Regions from separate parts of the Vreelandella sp. F11 genome, predicted to be linked through region 1. Evidence: predicted binding sites of a transcription regulator. Region 1 holds the regulator's gene; each other region holds the start of a gene.
The links. The regulator sigma-54, encoded in region 1, starts transcription at its own class of promoters, with help from an activator protein. The targets are predictions, from matches to a motif close to TGGCACNNNNNTTGCTNT.
Positions count from the first base shown of each region.

Region 2: the regulator sigma-54 is predicted to act here: its motif matches at 3,975-3,992, upstream of glnA (glutamate--ammonia ligase).
Region 3: the regulator sigma-54 is predicted to act here: its motif matches at 4,800-4,817, upstream of ACFIOZ_RS05235 (NarK family nitrate/nitrite MFS transporter).

Region 1 covers NZ_CP170448.1:1,853,219-1,862,143, forward strand. The annotation lists gene hpf (ribosome hibernation-promoting factor, HPF/YfiA family) at 1-155, opposite strand, end outside; gene ACFIOZ_RS08330 (RNA polymerase factor sigma-54) at 254-1,669, opposite strand; gene lptB (LPS export ABC transporter ATP-binding protein) at 1,834-2,583, opposite strand; gene lptA (lipopolysaccharide transport periplasmic protein LptA) at 2,595-3,089, opposite strand; gene lptC (LPS export ABC transporter periplasmic protein LptC) at 3,086-3,670, opposite strand; gene ACFIOZ_RS08350 (KdsC family phosphatase) at 3,671-4,213, opposite strand; gene ACFIOZ_RS08355 (KpsF/GutQ family sugar-phosphate isomerase) at 4,268-5,254, opposite strand; gene ACFIOZ_RS08360 (ATP-binding cassette domain-containing protein) at 5,525-6,346, shown strand; gene mlaE (lipid asymmetry maintenance ABC transporter permease subunit MlaE) at 6,400-7,200, shown strand; gene mlaD (outer membrane lipid asymmetry maintenance protein MlaD) at 7,217-7,681, shown strand; gene ACFIOZ_RS08375 (MlaC/ttg2D family ABC transporter substrate-binding protein) at 7,772-8,413, shown strand; gene ACFIOZ_RS08380 (STAS domain-containing protein) at 8,410-8,748, shown strand; gene ACFIOZ_RS08385 (BolA family protein) at 8,842-8,925, shown strand, end outside.
Region 2 covers NZ_CP170448.1:240,255-246,952, forward strand. The annotation lists gene ACFIOZ_RS01180 (hypothetical protein) at 1-45, opposite strand, end outside; gene ACFIOZ_RS01185 (hypothetical protein) at 484-786, opposite strand; gene ACFIOZ_RS01190 (alpha/beta hydrolase) at 844-1,809, opposite strand; gene ACFIOZ_RS01195 (acyltransferase family protein) at 1,962-2,993, shown strand; gene ACFIOZ_RS01200 (glycosyltransferase family A protein) at 3,057-3,680, opposite strand; gene glnA (glutamate--ammonia ligase) at 4,213-5,619, shown strand; gene glnL (nitrogen regulation protein NR(II)) at 6,143-6,698, shown strand, end outside.
Region 3 covers NZ_CP170448.1:1,170,979-1,177,676, forward strand. The annotation lists gene ACFIOZ_RS05220 (LLM class flavin-dependent oxidoreductase) at 1-981, opposite strand, end outside; gene ACFIOZ_RS05225 (SDR family oxidoreductase) at 1,108-1,800, opposite strand; gene ACFIOZ_RS05230 (nitrate- and nitrite sensing domain-containing protein) at 1,921-3,198, opposite strand; gene ACFIOZ_RS05235 (NarK family nitrate/nitrite MFS transporter) at 3,282-4,634, opposite strand; gene ACFIOZ_RS05240 (patatin-like phospholipase family protein) at 4,988-6,007, opposite strand; gene ACFIOZ_RS05245 (CZB domain-containing protein) at 6,111-6,698, opposite strand, start outside.

The DNA of each region.
Region 1 (8,925 bases):
CAGGCGGCCTGCTGGCGCTCTTTCTCCACTGATAAGGTGACTTGCACCGTGGTTATATTGTCGTAGTGGCGCTCTACACGCTCAAGTTTTTCGTTGACATAGTCACGCAAGGCGTCAGTCAGTTCTACGTGATGACCAGTGATATTAACTTGCATTGACGTACTCCTTATCCATCGGACTGTACTTCGATTGTAACCCTTTTTGCCGCGTTGCAAAGCCCTTGTCGAGAGTTTCCCTTAAACGGCATCAGGGTCTAGCGTAAACGGCGCCGTTCGCTGGAGGAGGGGATGCCCATGGCTTCGCGGTATTTAGCCACCGTGCGACGCGCTACCTGCACCCCCCCTTCGCCTAATAGCGTGACTAAGCGGCTGTCAGAAAGCGGTTTGCCAGGGGGCTCCTCTTGAATGAGTTTTTTGAGCCGCGCGCGGATGGCGGTACTGGAGTGGCTGTCGCCATCCTGGCTGCTCACTTGGCTGGAGAAAAAGTACTTGAGCTCAAATACACCGCGTGGGGTATGAATATATTTCTGCGTCGTTACCCGTGAGATAGTCGATTCGTGCATCTCAACGGCTTCAGCGATATCTGCCAGTATCAGCGGCTTCATGGCCTCTTCGCCGTGCTCTAAAAAGCCAATCTGACGGGTGATGATTTCACGACCCACCCGCAGCAGCGTATCGTTACGGCTGGAGAGACTCTTGATCAGCCAGCGCGCTTCCTGGAGGTGCTCTTTGAGAAACTGGTTGTCATCGCTTTTGTCCGCACGCTTAATCAGGCTGGCGTAGTCGGGCTGAATACGCAGCCGTGGTAGGGCCTCAGGGTTGAGCTCCAAATGCCAGCCTTCGTTATCGTGGCGGACGACTAGGTCGGGGGTCACATAGCTGTCGTCGGTGTCGCCGTAGGCGCTGCCTGGGCGAGGATCCAGGCTGCGAATCAGTAGAATGACATCGGCCAACTGTTCGTCGTCGAGCCCTAGGCGGCGTTTCAGCAGGCGCATGTCATCCTTGCCGAGCGCTTCAAGAAACTGACGCACTAGGCGGCGGGCGGGTACCAGCAGCGGCGTATCGTCGGGAAGAGCGGCAAGCTGCAGCATTAGGCATTCACGCAAGTCGCGGGCAAATATGCCGGTTGGCTCAAACTGCTGCAGCTTAAGCAGTGTGGTTTCCACTTCCCGCTGACTAAGCCCATCAATACCCTGGGCTCGTAGGCCTTCACGGATATCGTTAAGTGGCTGAGTCAGGTAGCCGTTTGCATCTAGTGCGTCGATTAGGCTCTCCGCGACAAGCTGCTCGCGGGCGCTGAAGTCGGTCATGGCAAGTTGCCACAGCAGGTGCCCATGTAGGCTCTGTCCGGCCGCTTGGCGTTCAAAATCGGGGCCTTCGCTGCTGCTACCTCCCTGGCTACCCATATCTTGATAGGTATCGGACCAGTCGCTATCTACCGAGAGCTCCGTAGGGATGCTCTCTGACCACTCTTCTTCCTTAGGCTCGCTGACAGCCTGCTCACTAAATTCATCCTCCTGCTCCAGCATGGGATTGGCATCTAGAGCCTGCTGAATTTCTTGACGAAGATCCAGCGTCGAGAGTTGCAACAGCGCAATCGCTTGTTGCAACTGGGGCGTCATGGTCAGCTGTGTGCCGATACGCAGTTGGAGAGAAGCTTTCATGACCATCTGAGAACCACTCGTTAATCAGAAGGCTCCACACTAGTGCGAGTGAGTGCCTGGTGCAAGTGCAATAAGCATGCCATTGGTAGTAAAGTTGTTGCAGAGCGCTATTTACAGAGCCAAAAAATAGGTTTATGGGCAGGTGGTGATTGTAGGCACAGTTGATTAGTTTAAAGGCGAAAATCAGCACCCAGATATACGTCTCTGACCTTCTGATTATCGAGAATGGCACTTGGTGAGCCGCTGGCAATGATTTGCCCATCACCGACGATATACGCAATATCGCAAATATCCAGGGTTTCACGCACGTTGTGGTCGGTGATCAGTACACCGATATGGCGCTGCTTCAACGCACGGATGATGGTTTTAATCTCGCCTACCGAAATGGGGTCTACGCCCGCAAAGGGCTCATCCAGTAAAATAAAAGCGGGTTCGGTGGCGAGCGAGCGGGCTATTTCGACTCGCCTGCGCTCACCGCCTGAAAGGCTCATGCCTAGATTGTCGCGAATATGAGTGATATGAAAGTCTTCGAGCAGCGCTTCCAGGCGCTGCTCCCGCTCGCTGCGATTAAGCTCTTTGCGGGTTTCGAGGATTGCCATAATATTATCGGCAACCGAAAGTTTGCGGAAAATAGACGCCTCTTGAGGGAGGTAGCCGATGCCCGCCGCGGCGCGTTCGTGCATGGGGGCGCGGGTTAAGTCCACATCATCGATGCCTACTTTGCCAGCATCGGATTTTACCAGCCCGACAATCATATAGAACGAGGTGGTTTTGCCTGCACCATTCGGGCCAAGTAGGCCCACAACGCTGCCTTGGCAGATCTCTAGGTTAATATCTTTAACCACCCGACGCCGTTTGTAGCTTTTAGCCAGGTGGTGGGCATAAAGGGTTTTGATCGGCGCAGTGTCAGCAGTGGCCACAGCTTGGCTCCCTATTGTTCAGGCTGAAGGGTCATTCGAATGCGCTGGGGCTCGCTGCCGTCAACGTCAGAGCGTGCTTGAATCACTTCACGGTCAATAAAATACTCAAGACGCCCGCCGGTAAATTTATCCTCTTGTTGGGTCAATTCGGCTTGGTCAATCAACTCGACGCGGCGTTCCGCAACGTGATAAATGATCCGCCGTGCCCAACCCTCGGTGGGGCCGTCCTGGCCTTCACCCTGATGGCGCAGATAGGCGCGCTCACCGGTGGCTGTTGCTGTTGAGAGCTCACCAGCCTCGTTACGTTTGATCTCTACCCGCTCGCCCTGCAGCTGCATTTCGCCCTGGCGAATGTCCACGTCTCCACTATAAACGGCGGTACCCGCCCGTTGGTCGAGATCCAAGCGGTCGGCCTCTACTTCAATAGGCGCCTGCTGTGAGGTTTGGGCCAGCGCTGTTAGCGGCATCGCGAGCGCAAAAAGGGCGGTGTAAACAAGTGCTTTCATGGCGACTCCTCTCTAGATTGCTTGGCCGGGGGGTGTGTACCGCGTACATTATCCGTTAGGCGAACCCGGCTATCGTTAAGCCACACGTCCATACGTGAAGCACTCATTTGCTGGGGCGGTTGCTGCAGCATGACCGGTGTATCACTCCAGGCATGCTGAGTTACCCCATCATAATGCAATAGCTCGGTATCTAGCTGCCAACCTTCATCGGGTGCTATCAAACGTGCCGAGCCTGACAGCAGCAGCGACTGGGTGGCGGTATTGAGCGTGCCTACATCCGCGCTAGCCAGCCATTGACGATCCTCATTGTCGTAAAGCAGCGCTTCGGGCTCTTCTGTCCAGGTTTCGCTTTGCTGAGGCGTATGGATAAGGCGCGGGGTTTTCAGCGACTGCAGGACGTTGCCATTATCACCAAATAGAGTGATTTCAGCATTTTCCAATACGTGGCCTGGCTCTTGAGCCTGCGCTTCTGGATCGATGCTGGTGTCTTGCGGCCCGCGGGGGTCAAGCCATACCAGTAGAGCCCCCAGCGCTATGACCAGCCCAGCTAACCAGATATGCACTTTAAAGCGCTTAATCATTTACGTGCGGCCGTGGAGGTAGGTGTCAAGCACCGCGCCCCAGTGCCCTTGGGATTCAAGCAGCGTATCGCAGATTTCGCGCACTGCACCGTGGCCACCCAGACGCTCGGTGATCCAGTCGGCGTGAGTATGCATATAATCCGGTGCATTAGGGACGGTAATACCGACACCGCAACGCTTAATGGCCGCTAGGTCGGGTAGATCGTCACCACAATAGGCCACCTGCTCCAGCTCGATATCGAGGCGCTGGCAAAGCCCGCGCAGGGTCGCCAGTTTGTCCTCACAGCCTTGATGGACATGGTCGATGCCCAAGGCAGCAGCGCGTTGACTTACCATAGGTGAATCACGACCGGTAACCAGCGCTACATGCACGCCAACGCGTTTGAGTAGTTTTAGCCCATGACCATCCTGGGTATGGAATGCCTTGATTTCGATTCCATCGGCCTGAAAGTAGAGACGGCCATCAGTGAGTACGCCGTCAACATCCAGCGCCAAAAGGCGTACACGGCGGAGACGATCAAGTAGCGCAGCAGGTAGGGACATAGAGCCTCCATATCAGTAAATTCGTAAAGCCAGGCGGAGTAAAACGCCGGTAGATTAAATAACGCCGCTGGCGAGCAGGTCATGCATATGTAGAGCCCCAATAGGGCGCTGTTGTTCATCGACCACCGCGAGCGCGGTAATACGGCTCTCCTCCATGATGCGTACCGCTTCGGCTGCCAGGATGTCTGGGCCGATGCGTTTACCTGGCCGGGTCATAACGTCGTCAACGCGCACATCGCGCAGATTATGGAACTGATCCAGCGTGCGTCGCAGGTCGCCATCGGTGTAGACCCCGGCGAGGCGCCCATCGCTATCCACCACGCAGGTAAAGCCAAGCCCCTGCCGGGTGATCTCCAGTAACGCATCGCGTAATGGGCTTCCCAGTGCGACCTGGGGTAGTCGCGCACCGTCGTGCATTAGATCCCTAACGCGCAGTAACAGGCGCTTACCTAAGCTACCGCCAGGGTGGGAAAGAGCGAAATCTTCAGCGGTAAAGCCGCGTGCTTCCAGTAATGCAACCGCCAGTGCATCGCCCAGGGCGAGAGCAGCGGTGGTGGAGCTGGTGGGAGCCAGGTCGAGCGGGCACGCTTCACGCTCAACGCCACTATTGAGATGGGCGTCAGCGTGTTTGGCAAGCGTGGAGTGGGGGCGCCCGGTCATGCTCACCAGTGGTGTGCCCAAGCGTTTGAGCAGCGGCAGTAGAGCAGTGACTTCGGCGGTTTCACCTGAATTAGACAGTGCTAGCACTACATCTGCGCGGGTGATCATGCCCAGGTCGCCGTGGCTGGCTTCGCCGGGGTGAACAAAAAAGGCCGGTGTGCCCGTGCTGGCCAGTGTTGCTGCCAGCTTGCCTGCAATATGCCCCGACTTGCCCATGCCCGTCACCACCACGCGGCCTTGGCAGGCGAGGATCAGCTCGCAGGCGCGGTCAAAGCTTTCGTCCAGTTTAGCCTGGAGGCCCCCGATCGCTGCCTGCTCAATTTGCAGCGTACGCAGTGCGCTTTCGCGTAGTAGGCTGGATGAAGCAAGAGGCTGGCGCATAGCGTTTTCTCTTAACAATTGAAAATGAACAAAGTGGTAACCGCCAAGAATAACATCTCGATACCCCTAATAGGCAGTAATTGAGGTCGTTACTCAAGCCGACTGCTGTTGACGTGCTATATAAGGAGCGGCCATTCGCACCGTAACGTCTTGTAGCGTTATAGTACGATGTTCGATAATGTTTTAGAAACACTGTTTTCTAACTGCGGTGGCAGCAAGTAGGGTATGCTATCTAGCCTTTGCTACGCCTCGTTAAGAGTCAACTGATCCATGACAGATGCACCCTTTATAGAAATTGAAGAGCTCTATTTCACTCGTGGCGATCACGAAATTTTCCGTGGTGTGAATATGACCATACCGCGGGGTAAAGTGACCGCGATCATGGGGCCGAGCGGTACCGGTAAAACCACGCTGCTAAAGCTGATCGGCGGGCAACTGACGCCGGAGAGTGGGCGAATACTGATTGACGGGCAGGATGTGCATAAGCTTTCGCGGAAGGCGCTGTTCACGCTACGCAAGCGGATGGGCATGCTGTTTCAGAGTGGTGCGCTGTTTTCCGATCTGGATGTGTTTGAGAACGTTGCTTTTCCGCTGAGGGTGCATACGGATTTGCCCAATACCATGGTGCGCGACCTGGTATTGCTCAAACTGCAGTCAGTCGGCTTGCGCGGTGCGCGACACTTAACACCGGCTGAGCTGTCCGGGGGTATGGCGCGCCGGGTGGCGTTGGCCCGTGCGGTAGCGCTGGATCCGGAGCTGATTCTGTACGACGAGCCGTTCGTAGGCCAGGATCCTATCTCCATGGGTGTATTGGTGCAGTTGATTAAGCGTCTTAATCAAGCGCTGCAGCTCACCTCTGTGGTGGTCTCTCATGATATCAAGGAAACCTTGAGCATTGCCGACTACCTCTACCTGATTGCTGATGGTCAAGTGGTGGCTCATGGCACCCCGCAAACGTTGGATACCAATGAAGATCCGCGGGTTAGTCAGTTTATCCATGGTGAGCCCGATGGCCCGGTGCCATTCCACTACCCCGCCGAGGCGTTTTATCGCGATATTCTGGGTGACCCCCCGATGAGACAGAGAGGTTAGGTGGCAACGTTAGCGTCAATGCACACATGCAGGGTAAATAAAGGGCAGGGTTAATGCAGTCAAAATTCTCTAGCAGCGCCGCGCGTATCACCCGGCTGGGGCGCCGGGGGTGCGACTTAATGGAAGCATTGGGTCGAGCGGGTGTGTTTCTATTTCAGTCAGCGGTGGGGGTGCCTTCCCGAGAAGGTTGGCGATTATGGTTACACCAGATGCACTTTGTTGGCGTGCTTTCGTTAGCTATTGTGCTGGTGTCTGGACTGTTTATCGGCATGGTGCTAGCGCTACAGGGCTACACCATTCTGGTCGATTTCGGCGCTGAGCAGGCGCTGGGTCAAATGGTGGCGCTTTCGCTATTGCGCGAGCTGGCGCCAGTGGTGGCGGCACTGCTGTTTGCTGGTCGGGCGGGCTCTGCGCTTACCGCCGAGATCGGTTTAATGAAAGCGACCGAGCAGCTCACCAGCATGGAGATGATCGGCGTTGATCCGCTGCGTCGTGTGGTAGCCCCGCGCTTATGGGCAGGCTTTGTGTCGCTGCCTATTCTGACGGTGGGGTTTAGCGTGGTGGGTATCTGGGGGGGATACCTGGTGGGGGTTGAGTGGCTAGGCGTTTTTGAGGGTTCCTACTGGAGCAACATGCAGGCCAGCGTGGCCTTTGTTGATGATATTGGTAACGGCATGATCAAAAGCGCTGTATTTGCCCTGGTGGTGACCTGGATTGCAGTGTTTCAGGGGTTTGATTTGGTGCCGACTTCTGAAGGTATCTCGCGTGCTACGACACGCACAGTAGTGTATTCGTCCCTGGCAGTTTTGGGGCTTGATTTTGTATTGACCGCCATCATGTTTGGCGGCCTTTAATGGCTGGAGCAGTTTCATGAAACGCAGTAAAACCATGGAGTTCGGTGTTGGCCTGTTTATGGTGGCAGGTATCCTGGGGCTCGTGTTCCTCGGCTTACGTGTTAGTGGACTGACGTTCTCTGCGCCCTCGCAGTCATTTCAGCTAGAGGCCAACTTTGCCAATATTGGCAGCTTAAAGCCCCGCGCCAGGGTCACTATGGCTGGCGTGACGGTGGGGCGGGTGGAAGCAATCGAGCTGGATACCGAGTGGTTTGATGCGCGGGTTGTGCTAAGTCTGAACAGCGAGCTTGAAGGTCAGCTTTCCAAAGACTCGATCGCCTCTATCCTGACGGCAGGCCTGTTGGGTGAGCAGTACATTGGTCTTAGTGTGGGCGGCGACCCTGAGATGTTGGAAGATGGCGACACCATTCGCGACACCCAGTCGGCGCTGGTGCTGGAAGAACTTATCCAGCAATTTGTGTCCAATATGGCGAGTAACTAGTGTTTTAAATGGTAGGCACGAATCCAGTGTGATAATGGGCCCAGTGCAATAACGGGTAGGGAGATAATGGTGATGAATGGAGTGAGCTTGATGTTGGGTCGTTGGCTCTTGGTGGTAAGCATGGTGGCAGCGTTTATGGTGCCACTGCAGTCTCAGGCGCAGTCGCAGACGCCAGAAGCGATGATTCGCGAGAACGTCGAGTCGCTGATGGCAGATCTACAGGGGCGTCAGGATTATTATGCCAATAACCTTAACGAGCTCGAGGCGTTAGTGGATAGTAACCTCGATCAAGTAGCAGATTTTCGCTATATCGGTGCCAGCGTGATGGGCAACTATTTCCGCAACGCTTCTCCGGAGCAGCGCCGTCGTTTTGTGGATGTGTTTCGGCAAACGCTGATTGATACCTACGCCCGCGGCTTAGTGACGTTTGATTATGAAGAATTACGAGTGCTGGACTCCCAGCAGGCTCAGCGCTACGACGACCAGGCCAGTGTGGCTATGGAAGTAGTGGCCAGCAATGGCCAAGTGTACCCCGTAAGCTATAGCCTGAGGCTCTCCGACGGCGAGTGGCGGGTAGTGAATGTGATCGTTAACGGCATTAATTTGGGCCTGACGTTCCGCAATCAGTTTGATCAAGCCATGCGTGAAAACAGCCGTGACTATGATGCGGTTATTGACGGCTGGTCGCCTGAAGTGGGCGTTGAGGAGCTTGAGCAGGGAGGCGATGCGTGACAGCGCTGTTTTCACGCCCCGGCGTCACGGTGAGTGAAGAAAACGCCACCCTGCTTGTGGCCGGCGATGTGGAAGTCACCCTGGCGGCCGACTTGGCCGCCAGTGGTGTTAAATGGCTCAAGCAAACCGAACTAACCACGATCAGTTTAGATTTTAGTCGCGTTGAAAAAGCCAGCAGTGTTGCTATTAGCGTGCTATTTGAATGGCTGCGCATTTGTCGGCAGCGCGGTATTCAGGTTCAATCCATTCTTTTGTCAGCGCCGCTACACCGGCTTGCCTCCCTGGCTGAGTTGGATGCTTTGATTGAGCAACCAGCCACTACTCTGGCCGTTTAACGCTGCGGCATCGCCAAGCGCACTGCTTTTCTTTATTATGTCGACCCAATTACGTTCATTAATAACGATGACCCCAAAGGAGTTCTCTGCGTCATGCAACCCAATGAGGTAAAAGCACTGCTTGAATCCCGTATCGACGGATGTCAGTTCCATATCCAGGGTGAAGGCTGTAACTTT
Region 2 (6,698 bases), 1.6 Mb from region 1:
CACCAGGGTAGTAAACAGCGCGGTAAAAAGACGAAAAGCATGCATGATGAAGTGCCTATATAAGGGGAGCAGTAGCGCTAAGCGTAGCACGCAAAACAAATGAAACTAGGTGGATTAGGCCTTTGGGCTGGTGCGCTGCAGCCCAGGCAGTTACAGATAAACTTAAGATATGTGCACTTGGCACCGCTGTGCGGTGCTCCCGCGGGTGCGCTGACGCTTACGCCGCGCTACTCGGAATGTGCGTGACTCGTAATAGGTGGCAAAGTTGGTGTTGCCGCTTAGGCAGCTTAGAAAAGGTGTGGGAGTTCGAGTCTCCCCCTCCGCAGTACGTTTCAGCCGAGGCAGTTTTAAAGCTGGCTTTAAGGTTTGTGCCCGTGGCACCGCTGCTCTGGTGTTACTCGATGTGTTGCTTGGTTGTTTAACTTTGCGCAAAAAAGCCACCGTGTTGGTGGCTTGTCTGGTGAGTTTAGAAAACGCGAAGCTTTAATCTTCTTTCGACGGTGTTTCCATGGCGCGTTTATCGTCAGGTACTCGGACGATGTGGCCGACTTCCAGCTTGTGGTGGCTTTGGTGGCGGCCGCCTTTGGTGTCGATGATGGCGGCGACTTCGCCAATGCTGACGGCGTCATCTTCTCGGTAGGCTTCTACTTTGATGCGCACCATGGCGCCTTGGTAACGGGCGGAAATAATGTCGCCTGGGTCGGGGGCGTTGTGGTCAGGGTCGTTTTTAAAGTACTCCGCTACGCTGGCGCTGCCGGGTTCGTCCCATTCGATATGCTGGTGCATCGCTGTCTTCCTTGTGTTGGAAAGTGCTTTGAAGGGTGTTTCTTTAGTGTAGTGCGCTCAACCGCTTACTTCCTCCGCGTCTTCTTCAGTTTGTGCTTCAACTACCGGCTGCCCCACGTACTGAAACAGGAAGTTGAGTGCTGCCGGTAGGCTGGCCCGCCATACACGCCAGGTGTGGCCACCGGGGTAGAGGTCAAGGCGCACGTCGTTGGGTTGAATGCGCTCCATGGCTTGGCGCAGGATGCGGGCGTGGAATTCCGCGTCGTAAACGTCGCTACGCCCGGCGCTGATATATAGCGGTACGGGGGAGAGGTCGCCCTCTTCTTCAGTGCCGCGGGGTGTCACGCGCAGGCGATACTCTTCCAAATAGGCGGTGTAGTTAAGGTTTTGCCATAGCTCGCGATCAAACTGGCCTTGCTCATTGCGAAAGGCCGGATGGCGCCAGGCGGAGGAGTTGCGCGGCGGTAAGGGGGCGTAGCTGGCCGGGCTTAACGCGGCTACCGCAGCAAACAGTTCAGGCCGCTCCAGGGCAAAGTTGAGCGCCCCGTAGCCGCCAGCAGAATAGCCCGCCACGCCGCGTAGATGACGTTCTTGTCCGACGTGGTAAGTGGCTTCTATATGGGGCATTAGATCGTTAAAAAATGCGCTACGGGCAGGTTCGTTGTAGCCATCCACCCACCAACTGCGACTGCCGGGCATAATGAAAACGCTCGGAGGAATATGCCCAGCACTGATTAACCTATCCGCTACCTGCTGCAAGTTGCCGCGAGAAACCCAGTCCCGGTCAGTGTTGAATGAGCCGTGCAGCATATAAACGACTGGATACGCGTCTGTCGCTTGGGCGTCATAATTGTCGGGTAAATAAATACTATAGGGGTAGTCGTAACCTAGCGTGGGCGAGAAAAACTGATCGTGTTCAACCTCGCTGGCCAAACTATGGCCACTGAACGTTAGCCAGCCAATAAATGCCGTCAGTAGGGCGTTAAATCGGTACGAAAGTAGCGGTCGCTTGGGGATGAACACGTTTCCTCCGGGAATTAAAACTGTTCACTAGGGTCGGACAGCGTGAAGGCTCTCATTGTTCATCATCGCCAAGTAAGACAGTCAGTTAGCAACGTCACCCATTATCGCCATGCAAAATGCCAAGGTAGGAGTAGGTAGCGGCGGGAGGCCCAATGCGGAAAATTGAAGAGATCTATTGGTTACGTGCTTACGGCTGTATAGCCGTTTTTTTGTTTCATTTATTAGATCACGTCAATCAACGCCTCGATAACGTCGCGACCGATTTGATGCGCATACCGCTGGTTTTGGGTACCCCAATCTTTCTGTTTATTGCCGTCTTTGTGTTTGCCCTGCGCTACGATAAATCTGTGCCGGAAGGTTTTCTAGCTCAGCGCGTAAAGTATGTGATGGTGCCGTATTTTGTGTATGGCTTTATTTATTCGACGGCTGAATGGGTAAAGTTACAGGCCTCAGATGAGCCAGTGGGGTTTGTGGCCAATGCCATTGAGTATTATGTGTACGCGGGCTGGCATGGATATTTTTTGATTATTGCAATGCAGTTTTATGTGGCCTACTGGCTATTTACCCGCTGGCAGCTGTGGCGTCTGAACCCGGTGCCGTGGCTGTGGGGCTCTTGTATCATCAGCATGGGGTATTGGGGGTTGGCTTACTGGTTTGACGTTGACCTGCCCGGCTACCTGCTGTGGATCGCTCCGCTGGGGTGGATTTATGTGTTTTTCCTGGCCCTGGTACTGGTGCGCTACTACCCGCTAGCCCCTGAGAGCGTGCTGCTGGCACGACCCGCCTGGATGCAGCAAATGGCTCGCCCGCTGTGGTTGACGCTGATGGTGGCGCTGATTATTGCGGCGACTTTCGCTGGCTGGCTGGCGTTCTCTTCCAAAGAGGTGTGGGTCGTTCCGTTCTTCGTGCTGTTTACGCTCTGCGCTATGCGCTACTTGGCGGGGCGCCCCGCGCCTTTGTGGGTGCGCCACGTCAATGCATACTCGTTCGGTATTTACTTGGCTCACCCCATGTTCTTTGTGCTCACCGACCTGGCTGTCGAGCCGTTATCGTTGCCCATTGGCGTCTACGCGCTGTTGCTTATGGTGGTTGGGGTGGTGGGGTCAGTGGGGCTTAATAAACTGGCGAATACCACCACACTAGGCGCGATGCTATTCGGCAAGCAGTTGAAGGTAAGCCATTAGAGGTAAGTAAATTAAAGACGACGGCAATAAGGCAAGCGGTAGTAGGAACTGGCAGAGCGTGTATCAGGGGCGTGACGTGACGACCGCTTCGGGGTTAGGCAGCATAGGGTCGTCGTCTGGTTCATCCATTTGGCTAAGCAAGTGTCCGCTGTAGGTTTTCAAGCGGGTGGGGCAGGCGTGTAAACGCTGCAGAAAATCGTCTATCGCGTTGTTATCGTCAAGCTCTGGGTCAAACCCTCCCAAGCGCTCTAGCCAGGCGCGTCTGACGGCAATATAGGGCGGGAAGATTAAAGCACTTGCTAATAAGCGCCGCAGGATGCGTTCCGACAGCGTTGGCCGGGTGAAGCCAATGATCAAGGCATCAAGGGTATACGTGTTGAGCTGTGGGTAGAGTGCGCCCCAGAGGTCGGCAGATAGCGGCTTTTTCTGCAGCGCAATGATGAGCCACTCCGCTTGACTGGCAAACGCAGCTTTATTGAGGCGGGCACCCAGTGGCCGCGCTGGCGTAATCAGCGAGTGCGCATGGTAGCGCTGTTCAATAGCGCTGAGGCGCTCCTGGGCTTGAGTGGCTGTTACCAAAATAGGTAGTAAGTGATCGGCCACACCAGACTCACGTATGGATTTTAAGTGGCGTGGCAACATCTCACCCGTCACCATGGCATCAACGATAAAGCAGACCGATCCCATTTGCCGACTCCATTTGTGAGCAAATCTATCAATTTGTAATTTATTGTAGTAGCTGGTTTATTTGAGTAGCAAGTAAAAAAACTTGCGAGCCAAAAAAGAGTGCTCAGCACATTGCCTGCACTACAAAAGAGCATTAATCGTTATTTTTGCTCTATTTTGGTGCGGTATGAGGTTTTTAGGCGACGCTTGAGGCCGTGTTTAACCGTTATGCGTCATCAAGAGGCATTTAAATCCATTTTTTATTATTTATAAAACAATCAGTTGTTGTTTTTTGATGCCATATTGGTGCAGTGTTGGCATGCTCTCTGCATTGTATTTGCAAGCGGCTAGCGTGTCGTAGGCATAACCCTTGCGGCGTGCTAAAACAATAGCCGGTCTGAAATGCTCGCTGAGCGATTTGTTAAAAAAGTCAGGCAAACGTTGAGCGAACAAGAATGACAAACGTGCGGTTTAGCACGTATTTTGTCGAACAACACTTTTATCGGTAGCTTACTGTCGTTAGCTTTAAGCCACGCTCATACCGGAGGACACTATGTCAGCCAAGACTCTCGCGCTAATTGAAGAACACGATGTTAAATGGGTAGACCTGCGTTTTACTGATACTCGCGGTAAAGAGCAGCACGTAACCGTGCCTGCCCGCGATGTTGACGAAGAATTCTTCGAGAATGGTCAAATGTTTGATGGCTCTTCGATTGAAGGCTGGAAGGGCATTAACGAATCCGACATGATTCTGCGTCCGGAAGACGGTACGGGTTACCTAGACCCCTTCACAGAAGATGCGACGCTGGTGCTGCGCTGCGACATTATCGAGCCGGCCACTATGCAGGGCTACGATCGTGACCCGCGCTCTATTGCTAAGCGTGCAGAGGCTTACCTGCAATCAACTGGCCTGGGCGACACCGCTTTCTTTGGTCCTGAGCCTGAGTTCTTTATCTTTGATGAAGTGCATTGGAAGTCTGATATCCAGGGCTCCATGTACAAAATCACCTCTGATGAAGGCGCTTGGGCAACCGACAGTGTCGTTGAAGGCGGCAACCTGGGCCACCGTCCGCGTGTGAAAGGCGGCTACTTCCCGGTTCCTCCGGTCGATAGTTTCCACGATATCCGTGGAGCGATGTGTAATACCCTGGAAGCAATTGGTCAGACCGTTGAGGTTCACCACCACGAAGTTTCCAACGCAGGTCAGAACGAAATCGGCGTTAAATTCAACACGCTGGTGAAGAAAGCTGACGAAGTTCAGGAAATGAAGTACGTGATCCACAACGTGGCTCACGCCTACGGCAAAACCGCGACCTTTATGCCGAAGCCGCTGGTCGGTGATAACGGTTCGGGTATGCACGTTCACCAGTCGTTCTGGAAAGATGGTAACAACCAGTTCGCCGGTGATGAGTATGCTGGTCTGTCTGAAATGGCGCTGTTCTACATCGGTGGCATCATCAAGCACGCCCGCGCCCTGAACGCTTTCACCAATGCTTCTACCAACTCGTACAAGCGTCTGGTGCCTGGCTTTGAAGCGCCGGTTATGCTGGCTTACAGTGCCCGCAACCGCTCGGCATCGATCCGTATTCCTTACACTGCTAGCCCGAAAGGTAAGCGTGTTGAGGCGCGCTTCCCTGATCCGACTGCCAACCCCTACCTGGCGTTCTCTGCCATGTTGATGGCGGGTATCGACGGTATCAAGAACAAGATCCACCCTGGCGATGCCATGGACAAAAACCTGTACGACCTGCCGCCAGAAGAAGGCAAGTCAGTACCGACTGTGGCGCACAGCCTGGATCAGGCCCTGGAAGCCCTCGACGCTGACCGTGCCTTCCTGACTGAAGGTGGCGTGTTCACCGACGAGATGATCGATGCCTACATCGAACTCAAGATGGAAGAAGTGGAGCGTATTCGTATGACCACTCACCCCATCGAGTTTGATATGTACTACAGTTGTTAAGTACAGCTGTTAAGCACAGCTGCTAATCAGCGTTACTCGCCTTTGACTGTGACTATCAGTCAGGCGGTGGTAACAATGATTATTAAGAGAACCCCGCTACGGCGGGGTTTTTTGTTGGGGCTGAGGAGCACAGCGATGTGTTTTGGCTAACGGGGCTTCCCCTGGGCGGCACGCGCTTCAAGCGGAGCTACTCGATAGTTGTCAGCGTGTGCAGCACCGCACGGCAGCAGTGATGTTTACGGTTCCTTAAAAGCGCCTTTATAGACGCAATTAGCAAAGTGCTACCAGAAAAACAGCTCGACATACTCCTTTCCAAAACCTGAATGCACTAAAGTGGTGCATTGACAGGGGCATTTGGCGCGACAAGTGCGCTAAAACGATCCACTCTCTTCCGCTGCGATGCCCGCAAGCCGTGCAAATGGGCGTGGGGGCGTAGTTGGCGCGCTTTTTGCAGTTCCCTCATGGAGCATCCACCTGTAGGTCTGTATCGGCGATGGAAGACGTGATTTTTCAGGACACCACTATGCACCAGCGTTTGATTGAGCATCTCACCACGGCGGTATTGCTGCTAGACGGCGAGCTGCGCGTGCGCTGGATGAACCCTGCTGCTGAAGCGCTGTTAGCCGTCAGCCTTAGCCGTGTTCACGGCATCAGCCTGGATACGCTACTGGGCGGGGATGAGAGCATTGACGATGTATTGGCCAAAGCGCGGGATGCGTTTCACCCTTATACCCAGCGCGAAGCGCGCATTACTCCGCTGAATAGTGAACCGCTGACGGTTGACTACACGGTGACGCCGTTATCTGACGATGAGCTGTTGCTGGAAGTAGAGCCACGGGATCGGTTGATGCAGATCTCCCGTGAAGAGGCGCTCACCACCCGCCAGGAGACCATCAAGGTGCTTGCCCGGGGGCTTGCTCACGAAGTCAAAAACCCCCTGGGTGGCATCCGCGGGGCGGCACAACTATTGGAGCGGGATCTAGATGACCCGGCGCTGCGCGAATATACCCATATCATCGTCGAGGAGGTGGATCGGCTGCGCGATTTGGTCGACTCCATGCTCGGCCCTAACCGCATTC
Region 3 (6,698 bases), 680 kb from region 1:
CTCAGCCACAATTTCGTAGCTGCGTAGACGGTCGGCGTGATTGTAAAAATCGCTATTAATCATCAGTTCATCGGCCCCCGTGCGCGCTTGGAACTCCTCAAGCTCTGCTTTAACTGTCTCTGGCCCACCAATAATAGCCGCGCCTAAAAATTGGCTGACTTGAGCCTGTTCCATCGGCGACCAATCGAGCTGTTCAACCGGCGGCTGTGACTGGGTTGGCTTACCGCGAATAAGGTTTAAAAACTTCTGCTGTGCTGTTGTCGCCAGGTAGTGAGCCAGCGCGTCGCTCTCGGCAGCAATGACGGGCAGGCCGACCATGGCATGAGGTTTATCCAGGTGTTCCGAAGGGCGGAAATTGTCACGGTATAAACGCAGCGCTTCAAATAAATAGCCCGGCGCGAACTGGGCCGCGAACGCGAAGGGCAGGCCTAGTTTGGCTGACAACTGCGCGCTGTAGCCACTAGACCCCAGTAACCAAACAGGCACATGAGTACCTTGGCCCGGCACCGCTTTCACCCGTTGCTGGGGCTCTGCATCGGCTAAGTAGCTGCGCAGCTCATTCAGCAGCTGTGGAAAGTCGTCGACACCCGCGTGAGCGTTGCGGCGCATGGCCTGCATCGTGGCGCCATCCGAACCTGGCGCACGGCCTAAGCCCAGGTCAATACGGCCAGGGTAGAGCGTTTCCAGGGTGCCAAACTGTTCTGCGATCACCAGTGGGGGATGGTTAGGCAGCATGATGCCACCGCTGCCTACGCGGATGGTGGATGTTTGTCCCGCTATGTGGCCAATTAGAACAGCGGTTGCGGCGCTGGCAATGCCGGCAATATTGTGGTGTTCGGCGAGCCAGTAACGGGTATAGCCTAGCCGCTCGGTTAATTGTGCTAGGGCAACACTATCGCGAAAAGTCTCTGCGGCACTGCCGCCTTGGCGAATAGGCGCCAGGTCGAGGACGGAAAGTGCCGTGGAAGCGAGTTGGCTCATGGGTCACCTGCAAATTAATTCGTGGGCGCGTAGCGTGAAAAATTACTTAGCGCGCTTGGTAATTATACGTTATGCGGCCAGTGCAGATGAATTACAAGGTGCCGACTATCCAGGTTCGCTGGCTTATCACTCCTCACTTAAAGGCGGAGTAGGGCGAATAAGGATTTCATTGACGTCTACATGGGCAGGTTGGGCAAGCGCATACACCACCGCACTGGCGATGTCGCGATCTTCGAGGGCATAGGCTGGCGGTTCATCAAAAAAGGGTGTGTCTACCATCCCTGGTTCAATCAGTGTCACGCGCATACCAGTGCCACGGAGCTCTTCACGCAGGTTATAGCCAATGCCCGTTACCGCCCACTTGGTCGCGCTATACATAGAGCCTGGGATGGTCGTGCGTCCTGCCGCTGAGCCGGTCAATAACACATGGCCTTTGCGGCGTTTAAGGGCAGGCAAGCAGGCTTGGATTGTGAGTCCTACGCCATAGATATTGGTAAGGATCATCTCACGCCATGTGTCGTGGTCAGCCTCGCTAAAGCCCCCGGGTGAGCCGCCACGTCCAGCGTTGGCAAAGATGGCATCCAATCGGCCAAAGGTTTCCAGCGTCTGCTCTACCATGGCTTGCTGCTGCTCCATGTTGGTCACATCCAGTTCGCAGGTCAGCACATTTTCTGGCCCCAGCTCTTGGGCCAGTGCGGTGAGTTTGTCGCTAGAACGGGCGGCCAATACCAGTTTATAGCCTTCACGCGCGGCTGCTCGGGCGGTGGCGGCGCCGATGCCGCTGGATGCGCCGGTGATTAATAGCACGCCGTTATGCATGGGTTGAGCTCCTTGCCTAATTAATCAAGTAAGCTTTTAGCATGGCTAAGGTGACGGCATCCTGCAAATATAGGCTTAAACTGCTGGTGCAGTGCTGCTAAGTGGTCGTTAACGGCGGCTTTACGTTTTTGCATCCTTACGTTTTAGCATCGCGGAGAGATCGAGAATAGCTTGGGCCATATCCGCCATGCTTTTGCTTTGATCCATCGAGGTTTTACGCAGAAAGCGGTAGGCTTCCTCTTCGCTCATCTCCTGGTGGGCCATGATTAGCCCCTTGGCGCGCTCAATCAATTTGCGTTCACGCAGCGCTTTGCGGGTATTTTCAAGCTCATCACTCAGTCCCTGTAAGCGGCTAGCTTGGGCTTGGGTGAGTTCTATCAGTGAACGTCCCAGTGGAGAGGTGAGGGCGTTGGCAGTGAGGTCACCTAACGGTTGCCCGTCATTGAGCGCCAGCAACTGTTCGCAAGGCGCAGGGGCATAAGTACACGTCTGCGTTTTCGCTTTTTCTAACGCATCCTCGGCTTGGGCAATTTTGCGGTGACAAAGCACGCTCAACTGAGAGATCAGCGCATCTTCAACCATTTTCATTGAGTCGATACGCAGGGTGGTGAGTTCGTACCAGGTTTCACCCAGCTTATCAGGTGTCTCCTTGGGTAATGGTTGCGTTGCCGAGGATCGCTGACAGGCGACATCACGCAGTTGGCAAATACCCGACAGCGTGCGTGGAGAAAGCTCTTTTTGCCATGCCTGTTGCGCTTCGGGGGTTGCAAACTCTACAAAGGTGTCAAAGCAGCGCTGCTGATCCGTCATTAGCTGGTTTAGCAGGGCACGGTGGGGCTCGTCGAAGTGACCATGGGTAAAGCCAAAAGCGCCACAGGCGCGCTCCTGGCCCGCCAACTCTTTGCCCTGCATCAAGTGGAAAATGGCCACTAGCGTGCGGGTGATGTCGGGATCGATAGCGGTGTCAGCGGCCTCAAATACAATGGCCAGCAGTCCGCTGGTCAGTTGGTTAAACGCCTGAGTCGCCGCATCGGGGGTGATGGCAAAGGTATCGATCGCCTGGCGAAGGGCTCCAAGTTCGTCAAGTGCATACCAAACGGCAGCGATTCGGCGCAGTAAGCGCGCGGCGGCCTGAGGGCGGGCTTCCTCGCTGAGCGCTTCCAGCCGTTGGCGCATTAACGTTTCGGCCTGCTGGCTGTGTTGACGGTAGGTATCGCGGCGGGTTTTGAAACGTTGCCCCTGGGAAACCAGGTAGATCGTCGAGGCGCCCCGCTCACGCTGGAGCATATGAATAAATCGGCTAATGTCGCCGACAATATCGGCGGTGGTGGCAAGGTGGGTAAGGTTGTCGATATCGCAACGGATGGCGGTTAAGAGCAGTTGCTGCGCTGAAGACATAGAGATTTCCTTAGTGGCTTGCCGCCTAAATGAATACACTCCCATACTGCTATGTAGCTAGATGGGAGTGTACTGGAAAGCGTTTAACGTAACGACAGAGCGCCTGCGCCTACGTCATCACCAATCGCATCGTGATAGGCTTTGGCCTCTTCTGCTTCAGTGGCATCACTAAAGCGCACCAGCAGCACACAGGAAGCCAGCACCAGTACTGTTAGGCCTAAATAGAACAGCCCTTGTTGATAGGTCAGGCTTTCGCTGCGGAACAAAAAGGCTGCGCCTACCGCGCCTACATTACCGCCTGCGCCGACAATCCCTGCGACGGCGCCCAAGGCTTTTTTGTTAATAAACGGTACAACACCGTAGGTGGCGCCTTCAGCCATCTGCACAAATAGACTGAACACGAGCATGATGCCAATCGCCAGGCTCAATACGTGCATCTGTGAGAAGGCTACCAACGCAATACCTTCGCAAACCAGGGCAATAAACAGCCAGCGAACGCGCCCTTTCAGGCCCCCTTGTTTGGCGAAAAGATCCGAGAAAACCCCTCCAAGGGTACGCGCAAAAATATTCATTAACCCGAACAAGCCAGCGATCAGACCCGCGGTAGCTAGCGTCAGGTCAAACTTATCGAAGAAGTAGATGGCGGCAATATTGTTGATCGTCAGCTCTACGCCAAAGCAGAGGCCGTAGACAACGAACAGCGCCCAAACGCGTATATCCTTGGCGGCAGCTAGAAAGCTTTGCGCAGCACCATTTTCGCCTGACGCTTCAGGCAGTTCACCCCGTGCACGCAGATCGCTGAAATTACCGTTGGGCGCATCTTGGGTAAAGAACCAGTAGCCAATGCCGGTGAAGAACATCACGACACCAGGCACCATCATCGCCAAGCGCCAGCCAAAGGCTTCATTAACGCCCAGCATCAGCATGCCAGAGAAGATCAGGGGCATCAGAATTTGTGTGGTGCCGCCACCCAGGTTGCCCCAGCCCGCGCTGGTAGCATTGGCGGTGCCGACTACATTGGGGGCGAACATCATTGACGTGTGGTACTGGGTAATAACGAAGGAGGCTCCAATGGCACCAATGGCCAAGCGTGCCAGTAGAAAGGTTTCAAAACTATCGGCCAAGCCAATGCCCATTACCGGGATAGCGCCCAGCAGCAGTAGCCCAGTATAGGTTTTACGCGGGCCGATGCGATCACACAATACACCAATTGCAAGGCGCACTATCACGGTGATCGCCACCGAAGCGATAATCGTATTGCCGATTTGCGTTTGTGTCAGCGAAAGGTCTTCACGAACGATCGCCATGAGTGGAGCGATGCCGAACCAGCCAAAAAAGCAGATATGAAACGCGAACCATGAAAAGTGGAAAGCGCGCATCTGAGGGGTCGAGAAGTTGAATAACCGAATGCGGTTGGCTTTGTTGCGTATGTCCATGGGATGGCCTCACGGGGCATAAAACGAGTTGATCGCTACGCAACGCAAACGAATTAGCGCGTTACGCAAACAATTGACGAGAACATGCCTTCATCGTTGAAGGTCAGGTTCGACGCACTCGTACCCAGTTGGGCCTGGTCCACGCCTACCACCACTGGAAGGAGTTAAGCAGGTAGCTTGCCATTTTATGGCTTTTTTATATTAATCAGTATTTTGTTGTATTTTTTGTTGTGCGTTTTAGCGATAAGTGGTCAGGGCTATGCTGCATGATTGGGCATGCTGCGCTGATTTTGCGGCATCTTGGTGCTAGAAGGGGCGGGAACTGACCATGCGGCCGCTATTTATGTAAGCCGCTATTCATGTAAATAGACGGCATCAATATCAAGAGTGGAGCGATTGCCGATGGCATCAACGTGCTCGCCTAACCAGCGGTCAGCGGCGGCTTGGCCCTGTTCGAACAGGTGACATAGAAAAGCCCACTCGGAATTGGATTTGCTGGAGACAGAGAGTCCCTCAAGTGCCTGCTCACCGCTGATGCGATGAAACAACGCCTGTTGATAGCAGTTTTCAATGCCTTGTTCATCGAGGGCGTGCTTCAGCAGCGCAATCATGCGGATCTCTTTAATCAGTGCTGAGTTAAAAGTGATCTCGTTGAGGCGGTTCATAATGGCTGACGCCGAGGTAGGAACTTCGTTGCGACTGATAGGGTTGATTTGTATCAGTAGAATATCCCGTGCGCTGCACTCCTCCATAAGTGGGAACAGCGCGGGATTGCCCATATAACCGCCATCCCAATACGCCTCGCCATCAATCTCCACCGCCTGAAACATAAAGGGCAAACAGGCGGAGGCCATCACCGCATCAACGCTCATCTCCTCACGGCGAAACACCCGCTGTTTACCTGTGCGTACATTGGTTGCCGCGACAAATAGCTTAAGCTGCTGGCATTGCCGTACCCGCTCGAAATCAATGTGATCAGCCACGATATCGCGCAGTGGATTGATGTTGAGCGGGTTGAGTTGATAGGGGGAGGCCACGCGGCTTAACAGATCCATCGCAATAAAACCGGGCGAGTGATCCAGGCTCCAGTTGCCGGTCAATATATCCAAGGGAGAGCGGCGGATGGGGCTGGTCATGCCCGCACGACTCACCGCTTGCCAAAAATCGTACAGTGCTTGCCGTGCGGTCTCTTTATCGCCTCTGGTCAGCGCATCGGCCATTACCACGCCGTTCATCGCCCCAGCGCTGGTGCCACTGATACCCTCAATTTCAATACGATCATCGGCCAGCAGGCGATCAATGACGCCCCAGGTATAAGCTCCGTGGGCGCCGCCACCTTGTAACGCGAGGTCTAGCTTTTTGACCTTTGCCATATGCTTTTCCCATTGCTGCTGGTGAGGAAATTGGGTTTAGTGACACCAGCATGGCATAGGCGGCTAGAGAAGACGAAAGGCTATTATTAGCGCACTGGATTTTTTAAGGGGCACCTGCAAGCGGCGAGTGGTGGTTGCTTGGGTAGGGCGCCTCAAAGATGGCGTGCTCCATAAGGTTATCCAACTGCAGTGCAAGCTGTTGGCTGGCTTCTTCCATTAAACCCAAGGCGGCTAGTTGGCCATTGCGGTCACCTAGGCGGGCAAACTTAAGCGCTTCAGCACCACTGTCATGCATACGCCGATGCGGCGCCGCCAGCGCTCGATAAGCTTCAGTGCGAGCGTAGCGTTGGTGGCCTTCACCGTGTTGATACCAATGGCCTAAGCGACATTGGTGGTGATCGTCTAGCAGGGTGTCTGTGTTAGCAGACAGTAGCTGCTTATAAAGTCGGCATTTCCACACCGCATGATCAAGCTTAGCAGAGTGTAAAAAAGCAGCGGTGGCGCTGTGATGAATGACCTTATGCATGTGCTGAGCTTGGTCAGCAAGCTGGCTCACTGCCTGTTTAGCTGTTTGCGCCGAGCGGGCAATCTCGTCATCGGCCAAACGTTTTTTCACTACGGCTTGGGAGTGCTCTCTTACCTGACTATTAATTTGCTCCATCAGAAGAGTGAGCTGGTGGCTCAATTGGTG